DNA from 3 places in the Pseudomonas sp. AMR01 genome. Region 1 is predicted to be linked to each of the others. Evidence: predicted binding sites of a transcription regulator. Region 1 holds the regulator's gene; each other region holds the start of a gene.
What was found. Region 1 encodes FliA, which starts transcription of late flagellar genes. Its sites were predicted from a motif close to CTAAAGTTTNNNNNNNNNNNGCCGNTAA; they were not measured.
Positions count from the first base shown of each region.

Region 2: flgM (flagellar biosynthesis anti-sigma factor FlgM) is a predicted target of FliA. The motif match lies at 1,179-1,206, and genes of this name have one in related genera.
Region 3: Q7C20_RS01445 (methyl-accepting chemotaxis protein) is a predicted target of FliA. The motif match lies at 3,741-3,768, and genes of this name have one in related genera.

Region 1 covers NZ_JAUTYR010000062.1:5,960-10,788, forward strand. The annotation lists gene Q7C20_RS25895 (chemotaxis protein CheA) at 1-1,855, opposite strand, end outside; gene Q7C20_RS25900 (protein phosphatase CheZ) at 1,867-2,655, opposite strand; gene Q7C20_RS25905 (chemotaxis response regulator CheY) at 2,674-3,048, opposite strand; gene fliA (RNA polymerase sigma factor FliA) at 3,220-3,960, opposite strand; gene fleN (flagellar synthesis regulator FleN) at 3,957-4,790, opposite strand.
Region 2 covers NZ_JAUTYR010000012.1:144,481-149,309, reverse strand. The annotation lists gene Q7C20_RS13910 (flagellar regulator YcgR PilZN domain-containing protein) at 1-201, opposite strand, end outside; gene Q7C20_RS13905 (flagellar protein FlgN) at 297-767, opposite strand; gene flgM (flagellar biosynthesis anti-sigma factor FlgM) at 816-1,142, opposite strand; gene flgA (flagellar basal body P-ring formation chaperone FlgA) at 1,284-2,048, opposite strand; gene Q7C20_RS13890 (chemotaxis protein CheV) at 2,130-3,062, shown strand; gene cheR (protein-glutamate O-methyltransferase CheR) at 3,106-3,933, shown strand; gene Q7C20_RS13880 (hypothetical protein) at 4,021-4,806, opposite strand.
Region 3 covers NZ_JAUTYR010000001.1:312,777-317,605, forward strand. The annotation lists gene Q7C20_RS01420 (acyl-CoA dehydrogenase) at 1-485, shown strand, start outside; gene Q7C20_RS01425 (PIG-L deacetylase family protein) at 482-1,240, shown strand; gene Q7C20_RS01430 (SAM-dependent methyltransferase) at 1,237-1,836, shown strand; gene Q7C20_RS01435 (glycosyltransferase) at 1,833-2,492, shown strand; gene Q7C20_RS01440 (PIG-L deacetylase family protein) at 2,670-3,431, shown strand; gene Q7C20_RS01445 (methyl-accepting chemotaxis protein) at 3,839-4,829, shown strand, end outside.

The DNA of each region.
Region 1 (4,829 bases):
CGTTGACGTTGACCAGCGGGAAGGCAAACGCCTGGTTGCCCAGCATCACCATCAGGGTCGGCATGATCGCCAGGGTCAATGGCACCTTGATGACGATCTTGGAGCCCTGGCCCTTGGTCGAGTAGATATTGATCGAGCCGTTGAGCTGGCTGATCTTGGTCTTCACCACGTCCATGCCGACGCCACGGCCGGACACGTCGGAAATCTCGGTTTTGGTCGAGAAGCCCGGGGCGAAGATCAGGTTGTAGCACTCGGTGTCGGTCAGACGGTCGGCAGCGTCCTTGTCCATCACGCCACGCTTGACCGCGATATTGCGCAAAATGGCCGGGTCCATGCCTTTGCCGTCATCGGTAATCGACAGCAGGATATGGTCGCCTTCTTGCTCTGCCGCCAGAATCACCTTGCCGCCACGGGACTTGCCCGAGGCTTCGCGTTCTTCCGGGGTTTCGACGCCGTGGTCGACGGCGTTACGCACCAAGTGGACCAGCGGGTCGGCCAGGGCCTCGACAAGGTTTTTGTCGAGGTCGGTTTCTTCACCCACCAGCTCCAGGTTGATCTCTTTCTTCAACTGACGGGCCAGGTCGCGAACCAGACGCGGGAAGCGGCCGAAGACTTTCTTGATCGGCTGCATCCGCGTTTTCATCACCGCGGTTTGCAGGTCAGCCGTCACCACGTCGAGGTTCGACACGGCCTTTTGCATGGCTTCGTCGCCACTGTTCAGGCCCAGGCGCACCAGGCGGTTACGCACCAGCACCAGCTCGCCGACCATGTTCATGATGTCGTCCAGGCGCGCGGTATCAACCCGTACGGTGGTTTCGGCTTCAGTCGCAGGTTTTTCCGCCGGCGGTGCCGAGGCAGCGCGGGCTGGCGCCTGTGCGGCAGCCGGGGCTGGCGCTGGCTTGGCGGCAACCGGCGCAGCGGCTTTGGCCGCTACGGGTGCAGCCGTGGCAGCGGCGGCAGCCGGGGCCACCTCGCTGAACTTGCCTTTGCCGTGCAACTCGTCGAGCAAGGCTTCGAATTCGTTGTCAGAGATCAACCCGTCGCCGGCCGGTGCCGGTGCGGCGGCTGAGGCGGCGGCTGGCGCTGCGGCGGTCGCCGAGACTTGCGGCAAGGCGTCGGCAGCAAACGTGCCTTTGCCGTGCAGTTGGTCGAGCAACGCTTCGAATTCGTCATCGGTAATGTCGGTGCTGGCCGGGGCCGCAGGTGCTGGCGCCGCAGCGGCAGGTGCCACGGCGTCGGCGGCGAACTGGCCTTTGCCGTGCAACTGGTCGAGCAGGGATTCGAACTCTGCGTCCGTGATGTCTTCACTGGTCGGCGCAGCCACAGGCGCACGCGGCGCCTCAGCCTCAGCCTTGACCGCGTTGAGGGAGTCGAGCAACTGCTCGAACTCGCTGTCCGTCACGTCGACTTCAGCTTCCACCACCGGTTCAGGGGCGGCGGGCGCCACGGGTGCAGCGGCGGTGTCGGCAGGCTCTGCATAGCGCGCCAGGGCGGCCAGCAACTCCGGCGTGGCGGCAGTGATCGGTGCACGTTCGCGCACTTCGCTGAACATGCCGTTGACCGCATCCAGTGCTTCGAGAATCACGTCCATCAACTCCGAATCAACGTGACGCTCACCCTTGCGCAGGATGTCGAACACGTTCTCGGCGATGTGGCAGCACTCCACCAGCTCATGGAGCTGGAGGAAGCCGGCGCCCCCTTTTACAGTGTGAAAACCGCGAAAAATTGCATTGAGCAGGTTCGCATCATCCGGGCGGCTTTCCAGCTCGACCAGTTGTTCGGACAGTTGCTCTAAAATTTCGCCGGCCTCTACAAGGAAATCCTGAAGGATTTCTTCATCGGCGCCGAAGCTCATGTGGGTGCTCCTTAGAAGCCTAAACTGGATAACAGGTCATCTACGTCATCCTGACCTGACATAACGTCTTCACGTTTATCGGCATGAATCTGCGGACCTTCACCCTTGGCGAGATGTTTTTGTGGATCTTTTTCCGAGAGGATCGCTTCGCGGTCATGTTCGATGCCTGCAAAACGATCAACCTGGCCGGCCATGAGCACCAGTTTGAGCAAGTTGCTTTCCACTTCGGTGACCAATTGGGTCACGCGCTTGATCACCTGACCGGTGAGGTCCTGGTAATCCTGGGCCAGCAGAATGTCGTTGAGGTTGCTGGAAACCGTGCGGTTTTCCTGTTCGCTGCGCGACAGGAAACCTTCAACCCGGCGCGCCAACTCACGAAACTCTTCTGCACCCACTTCCCGACGCATGAAGCGGCCCCAGTCAACACTCAGGGCCTGGGCTTCGTTGGCCATGCCGTTGACCAGAGGCGTGGCGTTTTCCACCAGGTCCATGGTGCGGTTGGCCGCCGCTTCAGTCAGCCTGACCACATAGGACAGGCGTTCGGTCGCGTCGGTGATTTGCGAAATCTCTTCGGCCTGGGGCATATGCGGGTCAATCTGAAAATTGACGATCGCACTGTGCAGCTCGCGTGTGAGCTTGCCCACTTCCTGATACAGGCCGCGGTCACGGGTCTGGTTGAGCTCATGGATCAACTGCACCGCGTCGCCGAACTGGCCTTTTTCAAGGCTGTCGACTAACTGGTGAGCATGCTTTTTCAGGGTCGACTCAAAGTCTCCCTGCGACGTTTCTTTATGCGCCATAGCTCCCCCGTTGCAGCCTCAATGACCGATGCGTTCGAAGATTTTTTCAATCTTCTCTTTCAGCGCCAGCGCCGTGAACGGCTTGACCACGTAACCGTTAACCCCGGCTTGGGCGGCTTCGATGATCTGCTCACGCTTGGCTTCGGCGGTCACCATCAGCACAGGCAAGCTGCGCAGCTTTTCGTCAGCGCGTACGTGGCGCAGCAGGTCGATACCGGTCATGCCCGGCATGTTCCAGTCGGTTACCAGAAAGTCGATGCTCCCGCTGTTGAGGATCGGAATCGCCGTAATGCCGTCATCCGCCTCGACCGTGTTGGTGAACCCAAGGTCACGCAACAGGTTTTTTATGATCCGCCGCATCGTTGAGAAGTCATCAACGATGAGGATTTTCATGTTCTTGTCCAATTCGACCTCCAAGCAGTCTTAAACGCGCCCAGCACCTGGACGCGCCATTTCAATCAACAGGCGTTACACAAAAAGGACTGCCAGGGGCACCACGGAACGAAGCCGCGAAAGGCGATTAACCTCTCGAGCAGTTGCGCTGCAGTGTCCCCACACTGCCTGTCAGCGCGCGCGCCACTCTCCCAATCGCCCCCGCAAGCGGGCGGCGCATTGGCTGTGCAGCTGGCTGACACGCGATTCGCTGACCCCCAGGACCTCACCGATTTCCTTGAGGTTCAGCTCTTCGTCGTAGTACAGCGCCAACACCAGTCGCTCACGCTCAGGCAAATTGGCGATCGCGTCCGCCAACGCACCCTGGAAACGTTCGTCTTCCAGGTCGCGTGACGGTTCCAGGTGAGCACTCGCGCCGTCCTCGTGCAGCCCTTCGTGTTCGCCGTCCTGCAACAGGTCGTCGAAACTGAACAAGCGGCTGCCCAAGGTATCGTTCAAAATCCCGTAATAATCGTCGAGACTCAATTGGAGTTCGGCCGCAACTTCGTGATCTTTAGCGTCACGACCGGTTTTTGCTTCAATTGCGCGAATTGCGTCACTCACCATGCGCGTATTGCGGTGTACCGAACGCGGCGCCCAATCCCCTTTACGCACCTCATCGAGCATCGCGCCACGGATGCGGATACCCGCATACGTCTCGAAACTCGCACCTTTGCTCGCGTCGTATTTGGTCGACACTTCGAGCAGGCCGATCATGCCGGCCTGGATCAGGTCTTCCACCTGCACACTGGCGGGCAGGCGGGCCAGCAAGTGATAGGCAATGCGCTTGACCAGCGGCGCATAGCGCTCGATCAGTTCGCCCTGGCTGTCACGTGCCGACTTTTTGTAAAGGTTGTAGCCGCTGGATGTCATAGCACCGGTCCTGCGCTCGTTTGATGCACCAATCGCTCCACGAAAAACTCCAGATGCCCCCGCGGGTTAGCGGGCAACGGCCAGGTATCGACCTTCTGGGCAATCGCCTTGAACGCCAGTGCGCACTTCGAACGAGGGAACGCTTCGTAGACCGCACGCTGCTTTTGCACGGCCTTGCGCACACACTCGTCGTAGGGAACTGCACCAACGTATTGTAGGGCGACATCGAGGAACCGATCCGTGACCTTGGTCAACTTGGCGAACAGGTTGCGACCTTCCTGCGGGCTTTGGGCCATGTTGGCCAGCACGCGGAAGCGATTCATGCCGTGGTCACGGTTGAGCAGTTTGATCAGGGCGTAGGCGTCGGTAATCGAAGTCGGTTCGTCGCACACCACCAACAGCACTTCTTGCGCCGCGCGCACGAAGCTGACCACGGACTCGCCGATCCCGGCGGCGGTGTCGATCACCAGCACGTCGAGGTTATCGCCAATATCACTGAATGCCTGAATCAGGCCGGCATGCTGCGCCGGGCTCAGGTGCACCATGCTCTGGGTGCCCGAGGCTGCGGGCACGATGCGAATGCCACCGGGGCCTTGCAGCAGCACATCGCGCAGCTCACAACGGCCTTCGATCACATCGGCGAGGGTGTGTTTGGGTGTCAGCCCCAGCAGAACGTCGACGTTCGCCAAGCCCAAGTCAGCATCCAGCAGCATGACGCGACGGCCAAGCTCTGCCAGGGCCAGGGACAAATTCACTGACACGTTAGTTTTTCCGACGCCACCTTTGCCGCCGGTCACCGCGATCACCTGTACGGGATGCATGCTGCCCATTTTATTTCTTTACCTTGTCTTGCTTAGACGCAGGCTACA
Region 2 (4,829 bases), on a different contig from region 1:
CATTTCGTCCAGTACCAGCGTCTTGCTGTCCCGGTCAACGTCCACCAAGTAGCTTTGAAAGCGCTGGCTGCGTTCGTGGAAAGTGATGATCAAGGGATCATGGCTTTCTTGCAGCATCCGCAATGTGCCGGCGATTTCCAGAGGTGTGGAGAGTACTTTGGGTGGCTGCGGGGCATCTTCCGCATTAGGGGCGTTGAACACGGTTCTTCCATCTCCAGACAAAATACGACTACACGCAAGAACCGGCATTTTGCCAGTATGTGGCGCGCCTTGGATAGGTGCGCGGTAAACCGGCGTCAGGCTTGGCTGCGGGTGCTTGGCTTGACCAGGCGTGAAGTGGAGCCTTGGGCGTTATAAAGAGCCGGAGGCTCTCCGCCGTGGAGTATACGTAACTGGTTGGCGGTCGTGGCTTGCTGCAGCTGGATCGACTGGCCGTTAAGCAGGTTGGCTTCCTGGCACTGTGCGAGCAAAGAATTGAGTGCAGTGCTTTGAGTCAGCAATTGATCGCCGACCGAGGAGTGGCTGGCCAGTTGAGCGAGGCCAGCGTGATCGGCCGGCAGCCCGAGGCTGATGAGAATCTCACTGCGCTTTCTGCCGTGCTGTTCCAGCAACACGATCAGCGACTGTTTGCGCGCCAGGATTTCTTCCAGCAAGCGCATGTCCCGACCATAGAGGGCCAGGGATTCTTCTTTAAGCAGCTCGAGCAACTGTTGCGTCGGCGCCAGATCATCAATGATCAGTTGAAGCAAATGTTCGTCGTGGTGCATGGCTGGCCTTGGGTTTTAAGCGTCCAAAAGCCCTGCGCAGGCCTTTGCCTAGCGCTCGGCTTCGAAGTTAAGGAGCTTGCTGGCTACACGGTTGCTGTCGACTTTATAGCTGCCATCGGCGACGGCCTGTTTCAACTCGGCCACACGGGCTTTGTTGACAACCGGTTGGTCGCGCAGCGAGTCAGTGACCTTCTGCAACTGTTGAGCCTCATTGCTCAGGTGAACGGATTCTCCACTCTGACTGGCGCTGGCCTGTTCTGGCTTGGCTGCAGCAGCTGGCTGAGACTTGGCGTCTACGCCGTCCTTGGCCCCGCTAGTGCGGGCGTTGCCGGACAAAGCCGGGGAGTTATTCAAACGACTGAAATCAATGACCATGATAAAAAACCTCTGGGTATATGGACGCTTGCCATGTTTTCGGCCATACCCGGACAAACTTTAGGCTCGAATTACAATAAATCTGCACGTGCGGACGTCTGGCGCACAGTGTAGAAAAAGCCAGCGTCCTCTGCCACTAAACTATAACGCGACCTCAACCTGACCCGGTGCAGTCACTTGCGCCTTGATCACACGGTTGGAGTTGAGATTTTTCACCCTGATCTGTTCGCTCATGCCGCCATTGGACAGTGCTTCACCCGGCATCTTTACGCTCAACCCGCCGCTGCTGGCGGAAATCACTACTTGATCGCCCTTGCGTATCACCTCGGCCTGTTCCAGATGGACCAGGGTAATGACTTGGTCGGTGACCATTGGTCGGGTAAGTTTCTGCCCGATCGCCTGGTCCATTGAGGTGAGATAACCCTGGTTGATCAGGCTGATGTCGCGTTCACGCAGGGCCACATCCTCGAAGCCAATGATGCCGGTACGTTTCAAGGGGCGTGTCACCACCACCACATCGCGGAACAGCTTGACCTGCGCCGGCACGAATACGGTCCATGGGGACGCGCCTTCGCAGCGTACTTTTACGGTAACGCGGCCGATGGGCTGCGCGGGGCTTTCCAGCGACGCTGTCAATTCCTTGTCGCACATGGGCATGCGCAAGCGCGGGTCTAATTGGTTGACCTGGATTTCATATCGCCCAGGCGTCTGTGTGCTTGCCAGATAATCTTCTACAGTGAACTCAAGAAAGCCTTGGGTGACGCCGATAAGGAGATCAGGCAAGGTGACGTTGTCTGCTCGGGCCGTGGCGCCCAGGTCCAAGGCAAGCAATGCCATCGAGACGCAGAAAAAACTGCGGTACCTCGGGAAATGAAGGCGTCGGGAAACTGTCGTTTTAATATCCATAGCCAATAAATAGCAAAGCTCGTGCCGTTTAGTGTTGGGTATGCGTCGTACCCCCAAAGGTTTTAGCGTAGGAGTCTGGGCATGGCAGGTGTAATGGATTCAGTAAACCAGCGCACACAGCTGGTAGGGCAGAACCGCCTGGAGTTGCTGCTGTTTCGTTTGGACGGCAAACAGCTGTATGGCATCAACGTATTCAAGGTGCGAGAAGTGTTGCAGTGTCCCAAGCTCACCATCATGCCCAAATCCAGCCCCGTGGTGTGCGGCGTGGCGAACATTCGCGGCGCGACCATCCCGATTCTTGACTTGGCCCTGGCCACCGGCGCCGCAGGTCTGCAGGACCGCCAGAACCCGTTTGTGATCATCACCGAGTACAACACCAAGACCCAGGGTTTCCTGGTGCGCTCGGTAGAACGCATCGTCAACATGAATTGGGAAGAGATCCATCCGCCGCCCAAGGGCACCGGGCGCGATCACTACCTCACGGCGGTGACGCGGGTCGATAACCAGTTGGTGGAAATCATCGACGTGGAGAAAATCCTCGCTGAAGTGGCGCCTACTTCGGAAACCATCTCGGTGGGCGTGGTCGATGCCGATACGGCGCACAAGGCGATCTCGCTGCGGGTACTGACGGTGGATGATTCTTCGGTGGCGCGCAAGCAGGTGACCCGTTGTCTGCAAACCGTCGGCGTTGACGTGGTGGCCCTCAATGACGGTCGCCAAGCCCTGGATTACCTGCGCAAGCTGGTAGACGAAGGCAAGAAGCCGGAAGAGGAATTTCTGATGATGATTTCCGACATCGAGATGCCGGAAATGGATGGCTACACGCTCACGGCTGAAATACGCAACGATCCACGCATGCAAAAATTGCATATCATCCTGCATACTTCGTTGTCGGGTGTATTCAATCAGGCAATGGTCAAGAAGGTCGGTGCTGACGACTTCCTGGCCAAATTCCGTCCTGATGACCTGGCATCCCGGGTAGTCGACCGGATCAAAGCAGCAGATCACGGCTAGGGGCGTTTCCCCTGGCGGTCACACGATTTAAGAGGCGGTATCTTTGTCTACGGGTAATTTGGATTTCGAACAGTTCCGGGTCTTCCTCGAAAAAGCCTGTGGCATATTGCTTGGGGAAAACAAGCAGTACCTAGTATCCAGCCGTCTCAACAAAATGATGGAACAGCAGGGTATCAAGTCTCTGGGCGAGTTGGTGCAGCGTATCCAGGGCCAGCCGCGCAGCGGGCTAAAGGAAATGGTGGTCGATGCCATGACCACCAACGAAACCTTGTGGTTTCGTGATACCTACCCATTCGAAGTGCTCAAGAACAAAGTGCTGCCCGAGGCGATCAAGGCCGCGCCGGGCCAGCGCCTGCGTATCTGGTCGGCGGCCTGTTCGTCGGGGCAGGAGCCGTATTCGATCTCGATGTCTATCGACGAGTTCGAACGGACCAATATGGGCCAGTTGAAGGCGGGTGCGCAAATTGTCGCCACCGACCTTTCCGGGACCATGCTCACCAATTGCAAAACCGGCGAGTACGACAGCCTGGCCCTGGGCCGCGGTTTGTCTCCTGAACGCCTGCAACGCTTCTTCGACCCAAAAGGGGCAGGGCGCTGGGCAATCAAGGCGCCGATCAAGAACCGGGTGGAATTTCGCTCGTTCAACCTGCTCGACAGCTACGCCAGCCTCGGCAAGTTCGACATGGTGTTCTGCCGCAACGTGCTGATTTACTTCTCGGCCGAAGTGAAGAAAGACATCCTGCTGCGTATTCACGGCACGCTCAAACGTGGCGGCTACCTGTTTCTCGGTGCTTCCGAAGCATTGAATGGGCTGCCGGATCACTACCAGATGGTGCAATGCAGCCCGGGTATTATTTACCAGGCCAAGTGATAGTCGCTTGAACTGAAAACGGGAGCTCCGCAGGGGGCTCCCGTTTTTTTTGCGTGTCAGTAATCTGCGTTGCTTCGTCAGCCATGCTCAGGGCTTTTCTTCGATCAGGATATTGTCCAGGAACAGGCGATGAATCCGGCCGGTTACTCCCTCAATGAAAATACCCATCTTCACAGTCTCTGTGTTGGATGCGACGTATTCCCCTGTGCCAAATATGGTGAAGCCTGGGTTGACCGCTGCAATGGGACCGATACGTAAGCCATTTATCGTCATATGCAGGCGTGAGCCGTCGGCGACGGTCAGGTCTGTGCTCGCCTGATAGGCGCAACGGTACGTGCGTCCAGCGACCACGTCCACCGAGCGGGTAATGATATGGGAGCCGCCCGGCGGGCTGTTGGTCAACTCAGCAAGCACGCGTCCGTTGTCGATCTTCACCGCCCCGCCGATGTACCTACCCTGGGGCACCCAGCCTTGAAAGCCATTGCTGAAATCCCATGATGTGCCAGGTGTCGGCACCACAACGACGCCCTTATTAATAGTGACAATTGCATTCGGCGCCGAGGAACTCACCTTTTGGCGCGTGATGCGCAGTTGCAGTTGCACTGCCTTGTCCGAGTTGGCCACAACATGCTTTTTTGGGATAAACAGTTGGAGTGAGGGGCTGTCTGCGCCCACTTCAAAGCTTTGGTTGAACTGGCCACCCGTGACGCCTGTTACGGTGCTGCTCATGACCGCCACTACAAAGTCCTCCTTCAGGAGGGGAGTGTTCGACGTCAGTTCTACAAAGTCGCCCGGCTCCTGGCTCGTGTTGAAGTTAGGGGTGGGCGTTGCCGAGTCTTGTTTTGCAAATCTCAGAGGTTGGACGGTGATCATGATTAGCCTCTACCTGGCGCGTG
Region 3 (4,829 bases), on a different contig from region 1:
ACGGCGCCAGGGGCATTGCGGTGGGCGGGCCGGGCGATTATTTGTCGCGGCCGGGTTTCTGGCAGGGCGGCATTGGCATCGCCGCATGCTGGTACGGCGCGGCGCAGCGCCTGGCCGAGGCATTGCGCGAGCAATGCAGCAAGCGTCCGGAGCCCCATGCGTTGGCGCATTTGGGCGCGGTGGACAGCGTGTTGAACAGTGCCGCGTGCGTGTTGCGCGACAGTGCTGAACAGGTCGACCGTAACCCCAAAGCAAACGCACGGCGATTGGCTCAACAGGTACGCGCCTCGATAGAAGACACGGTGGAACAGGTTATTCACCATGTCGGGCGCGCGGTCGGCGCAGGGCCGTATTGCAAGGATGCGCATTTCGCCCAGTTGATGGCGGACCTGCCGGTGTACGTGCGGCAAAGCCATGCCGAACGCGACCTGGCTGCCCTGGGCGAACTGGTCGCCGGCGAACCCACAGGAAGGTGGCAACTATGAAACCCAATCCCATTGTCGGCCAGGGCACGCCGCTGCATCAGTGGCAGTCTTCGTCGCACATGGCCGAGTTGCCGCACGTCAGCGTCGAACAGTTGGTGCCCGAAGGCCATCGCGCGGTGATCGTGGCGCCGCATCCGGATGATGAAGTGCTCGGGTGTGGCGGGCTGTTGCAAGGCTTGGCCACGCTCGGACGGCCGATTCAACTGATTTCCGTCACCGACGGCAGTGCCAGCCACCCCGGCTCCAGGCGCTGGCCGGTGGAGCGCTTGAGCGTGGTGCGCCCGCAGGAGTCAGCGCAGGCGCTGCATCGCCTGGGCTTGCCGTTGCACAGTTTGAAATGGCTGCGTGCAGGCTTTTCCGACAGCCAGGTTGCCGCGCGAGAGGAAGAGCTGAGTGCGTTTATCGAGCGGCATCTCAAGCCCAATGACGTGCTGTTCACCACCTGGCGCGAAGACGGGCATTGCGACCACGAAGCCGTCGGCCGCGCCAGCGCCAAGGCAGCCCTTGCGGTAGGTGCCACGGTGTATGAACTGCCGGTGTGGACCTGGCATTGGGCAACCCCCGAAGACAGCCAGGTGCCATGGCACCGCGCGCGGAAAATCGCGCTGACGCCCGAGGCCGTGGCGCGTAAACGTCATGCCATCCACGCGTTCGCCAGCCAGTTGGAAGGCGACCCGCAGATTGGCCTGCCGCCGGTGCTCGCGCCCTACGTGGTGGAGCGCCTGCTGCAACCTTTTGAAGTGGTGTTTGTATGAGTGTTGCCACGCCCTATTTCGATGAGCTGTTTGCCGGCAATGACGACCCTTGGGCCTTCCGTCAGCGCTGGTATGAACGGCGCAAGCGTGCCATGACCCTTGCGGTGCTGACGCGCCCGCGTTACGCCTCGATTTTCGAGCCGGGCTGTGCCAACGGTGAACTGAGCGCCGAATTGGCCGCACGCTGTGATCGCCTGCTGTGTTGCGACACCGCCAGTGCTGCCGTCGAGTTGGCGAAAACCCGGTTACTGGGCTTTCCCCATGCCCACGTCGTGCAAAGCCGCTTGCCTGAACAATGGCCTGCCGGCCCGTTCGACCTGATCGTGCTGAGCGAGTTGTGCTACTACCTCGACGCCGATGACTTGAACACGTTGATCGACCACGCCCTCGCCTCCTTGACCGATGACGGGCAACTGCTCGCCTGTCATTGGCGCCCCGCGATTCAGGGTTGCCCACAAACGGCTGAGCAGGTGCACGCCGCGCTTGAACAGCGGCTCGGGATGCACCACGTCTCGCAGCATCATGACAGTGACTTTCTACTCGACCTGTGGAGCCGCGACGGCACCTCGGTCGCGACCCATGAGGGCTTGCGATGATCGGCATTCTGATCCCGGTGCACAACGAAGAAGCGCTGCTGGGCGAATGCCTGAAAGCCGCAATGATCGCTGCCAGTCACCCAGGGTTACTTGGCGAAACCGTGCAGATACTCGCGGTTCTCGACACTTGCAGCGATGGCAGTGCGGCAATCGCCCAGGCGTACCCGGTGCAAAGCCTGCACGTGCAGGCGCGCAATGTCGGGCAGGTGCGCGGCGTGGGCGCACGGCATTTGTTGAACCAAGGCGCGCGCTGGATCTCCTGCACCGATGCCGACAGCCGTGTCGCCCCCGACTGGCTGGTGGCGCAGTTGGCACTGGGCGTGGATGCCGTGTGCGGCACGGTCACCGTAGACGCCTGGAGTGAGGGTTTCGACCCGGCCGCGCAGATTCTCTACAACCAGGCGTATCAGGCCCGGGATGGCCACCGGCATATTCACGGTGCCAACCTGGGCGTGAGTGCCAGCGCGTATGTGCAGGCCGGAGGGTTTGAGCCGCTGGCCTGCCACGAAGACGTGCAGTTGGTGCGCAATCTGGAACGTTGCGGTGCCTCGATTGCCTGGAGCCACACCCCGCAGGTCATCACCAGCGCGCGGCTGGATTGCCGCGCCGAAGGTGGTTTTGGCGATTACTTGAAGAGCCTGATGCACGCGACCTGAAAATTTTCCACGTTTCAAGATGTGAAAGTGACCAATCCTTGTCTATGCTGACATCGCCTTGCTGGCAATCCAGGGTTGGGTTGCCGCACACCACCGCAGCGGAGTCTGCGGTGAATGAACAAGAGTCGTCCCGTCAACGGGGTACGACCCAGCGAATCGACAAGGATGCGACCCCCAATGAAGCCTGCCTCCCTCAGCGACGGCCGCCGCGGTCCCGCGCAAATCTGGAACAGTGCGCCGCAGTTGGCGCAAATCCCTGCCATCACGCCCTCCTCACTGGTGCCCTCGGGTGCACGCGTGGTGATTATCGCGCCCCATCCGGGTGATGAAGTACTCGCCTGTGGCGGGCTGCTGCAAATACTCAGCACCCTGGAGCACCCCTTGTTGCTGATGTCCATCACCGATGGCAGCGCCAGTCATCCGGGGTCGAGCGCGTGGCCGGCGAGCCGCCTGAGTGTGATTCGCCCCCAGGAAAGCGCCGAAGCACTGCGCCGCCTGGGAATGCCACTGCACAGTTTGAAGTGGATTCGGGGCGGCTTTCGCGACGATGCGCTGGCCGCCAGCGAGCAGCCCTTGAGCCAATTTATCGCGCGCTACCTGCAGCCCGGCGACGTGGTGTTCACCACTTGGCGTAACGACGGCAATAACGACCATGACGCCGTCGGCCGCGCCAGTGCCAAAGCGTGCAGCCTGATAAATACGCGGCTGTATGAATTGCCCATCTGGGCCTGGCACTGGCCGGCGCGCGAAGGCGCCGTCATCCCTTGGCAACGCGCGCGCAAAGTACGCCTCGACACCTGGAGCGTGGCGCGCAAACTGCACGCGGCCCATGCGTACGCCAGCCAATTGGTCGGCGACCCGGAGATCGGGCTCGCGCCAATGCTCGCCCAAGAGCTGCTGGAGCGTATGCGCGAGCCCTATGAGATTGTGTTTTCGTAAAGGCCGCGTGCAGCACTCGCCGCAACGGTGGGTGGTGGGAATCTTCTGTTTTTGGATGTCGACTGGCCAACTTTTGGGAGTTGGTTTGCCTGCGATGCAGACATATCGGCGCATCAAGCCTAGATATCGACACAGCTTTTAGGGGCAACCGAGTCTCCCTGTGGCGAGCGGGCTTGCCCCGCGTTGGGCTGCGTAGCAGCCCCAAAACAGCCTACCGCTGAGTGTCTGAAACACCGCGTTCCTCTTCTCTGGGTCTGCTTCGCAGCCCAACGCGGGGCAAGCCCGCTCGCCACAAGGGGTCTGTCCCGTCTGAAGTCGCTCACCATGATGCCGATATGCTATTGCCTTTGCTGATGATGGCACGCTGCATGCTTTGATCCTGGCTCGACCACATGGAGTAAGAGTGAATGCCCGTCCGCACGCGATTCCTGGAGCACTACCGCAAGGCCGACCGCATCATGCTGGCCTTGATTTGGCTGATGTTTGTGTTCTCGCTGGGCCTGGCGTTCTGGCACGACACGTTGATTGAGTCAGTGATTGTCGGCGGTGGCACCAGTGTGGTGCTGACTGTGGCATACCGCGCGCTGGGTGGCTCTCGACTGATGCGCTGCTTACTCGGTGCCGGGCTGATGGTCATGGCCGCACTGCACATCAACCAGGCACAGGGCGTGATCGAATCGCACTTCGGCATTTTCGCCCTGCTCGCAGTGCTGACGTTCTACCGCGACTGGCTGCCCATTGTGGTGGCAGCGGCCACTATCGCCGTGCACCACGTGGTGTTTCATGCCTTGCAACATCAAGGCTTTCCGGTGTTTGTGATGGACCATCACGGCGGCTGGAACATGGTGTTCGTCCACGCGTTCTACGTGGTGATGGAAACCGTCGCCCTGCTCTACCTGGCCATTCACAGCCAGCGCGACGCGGTCGAGAGCCAGGAAATGCTTGAGAAAATGCTCGCGGTGACCTCGCAATTCACGGTGGAAACCGCCAAGGGCGAAGGCAACGTGCATGTGTCTTTGGCCACACGCTTCGATCACTTCCTGCAACAGATCACCCACTTGATCGACGGCGTCGCCCGCGACTCTCAAGGCCTCGGCGAACTCGGCCATGAGCTGGCCAGCGCCAGCGGCACTCTGGAAACCGGCGCGCGGCACCAGTTGGCAGAGATCACCCAGATGACTGGCTCGATGCAGCGCATGGAGGACGCGATGGGTCATATCACGCTGCACGTTGAACAAGCGGTGGAACACGCCGGCAAAGCCAGCCAGCAGATCGTGCGCGGTCAGGAAAGCGTGGGCCGTGCGCAACTGGAAATCACCCAATTGGCGTCACGTATCAACGGCACTAACCAGACTGTGCAAGGCCTGGCGGCTCAGGCCGAACAAATCGGCTCGGTGC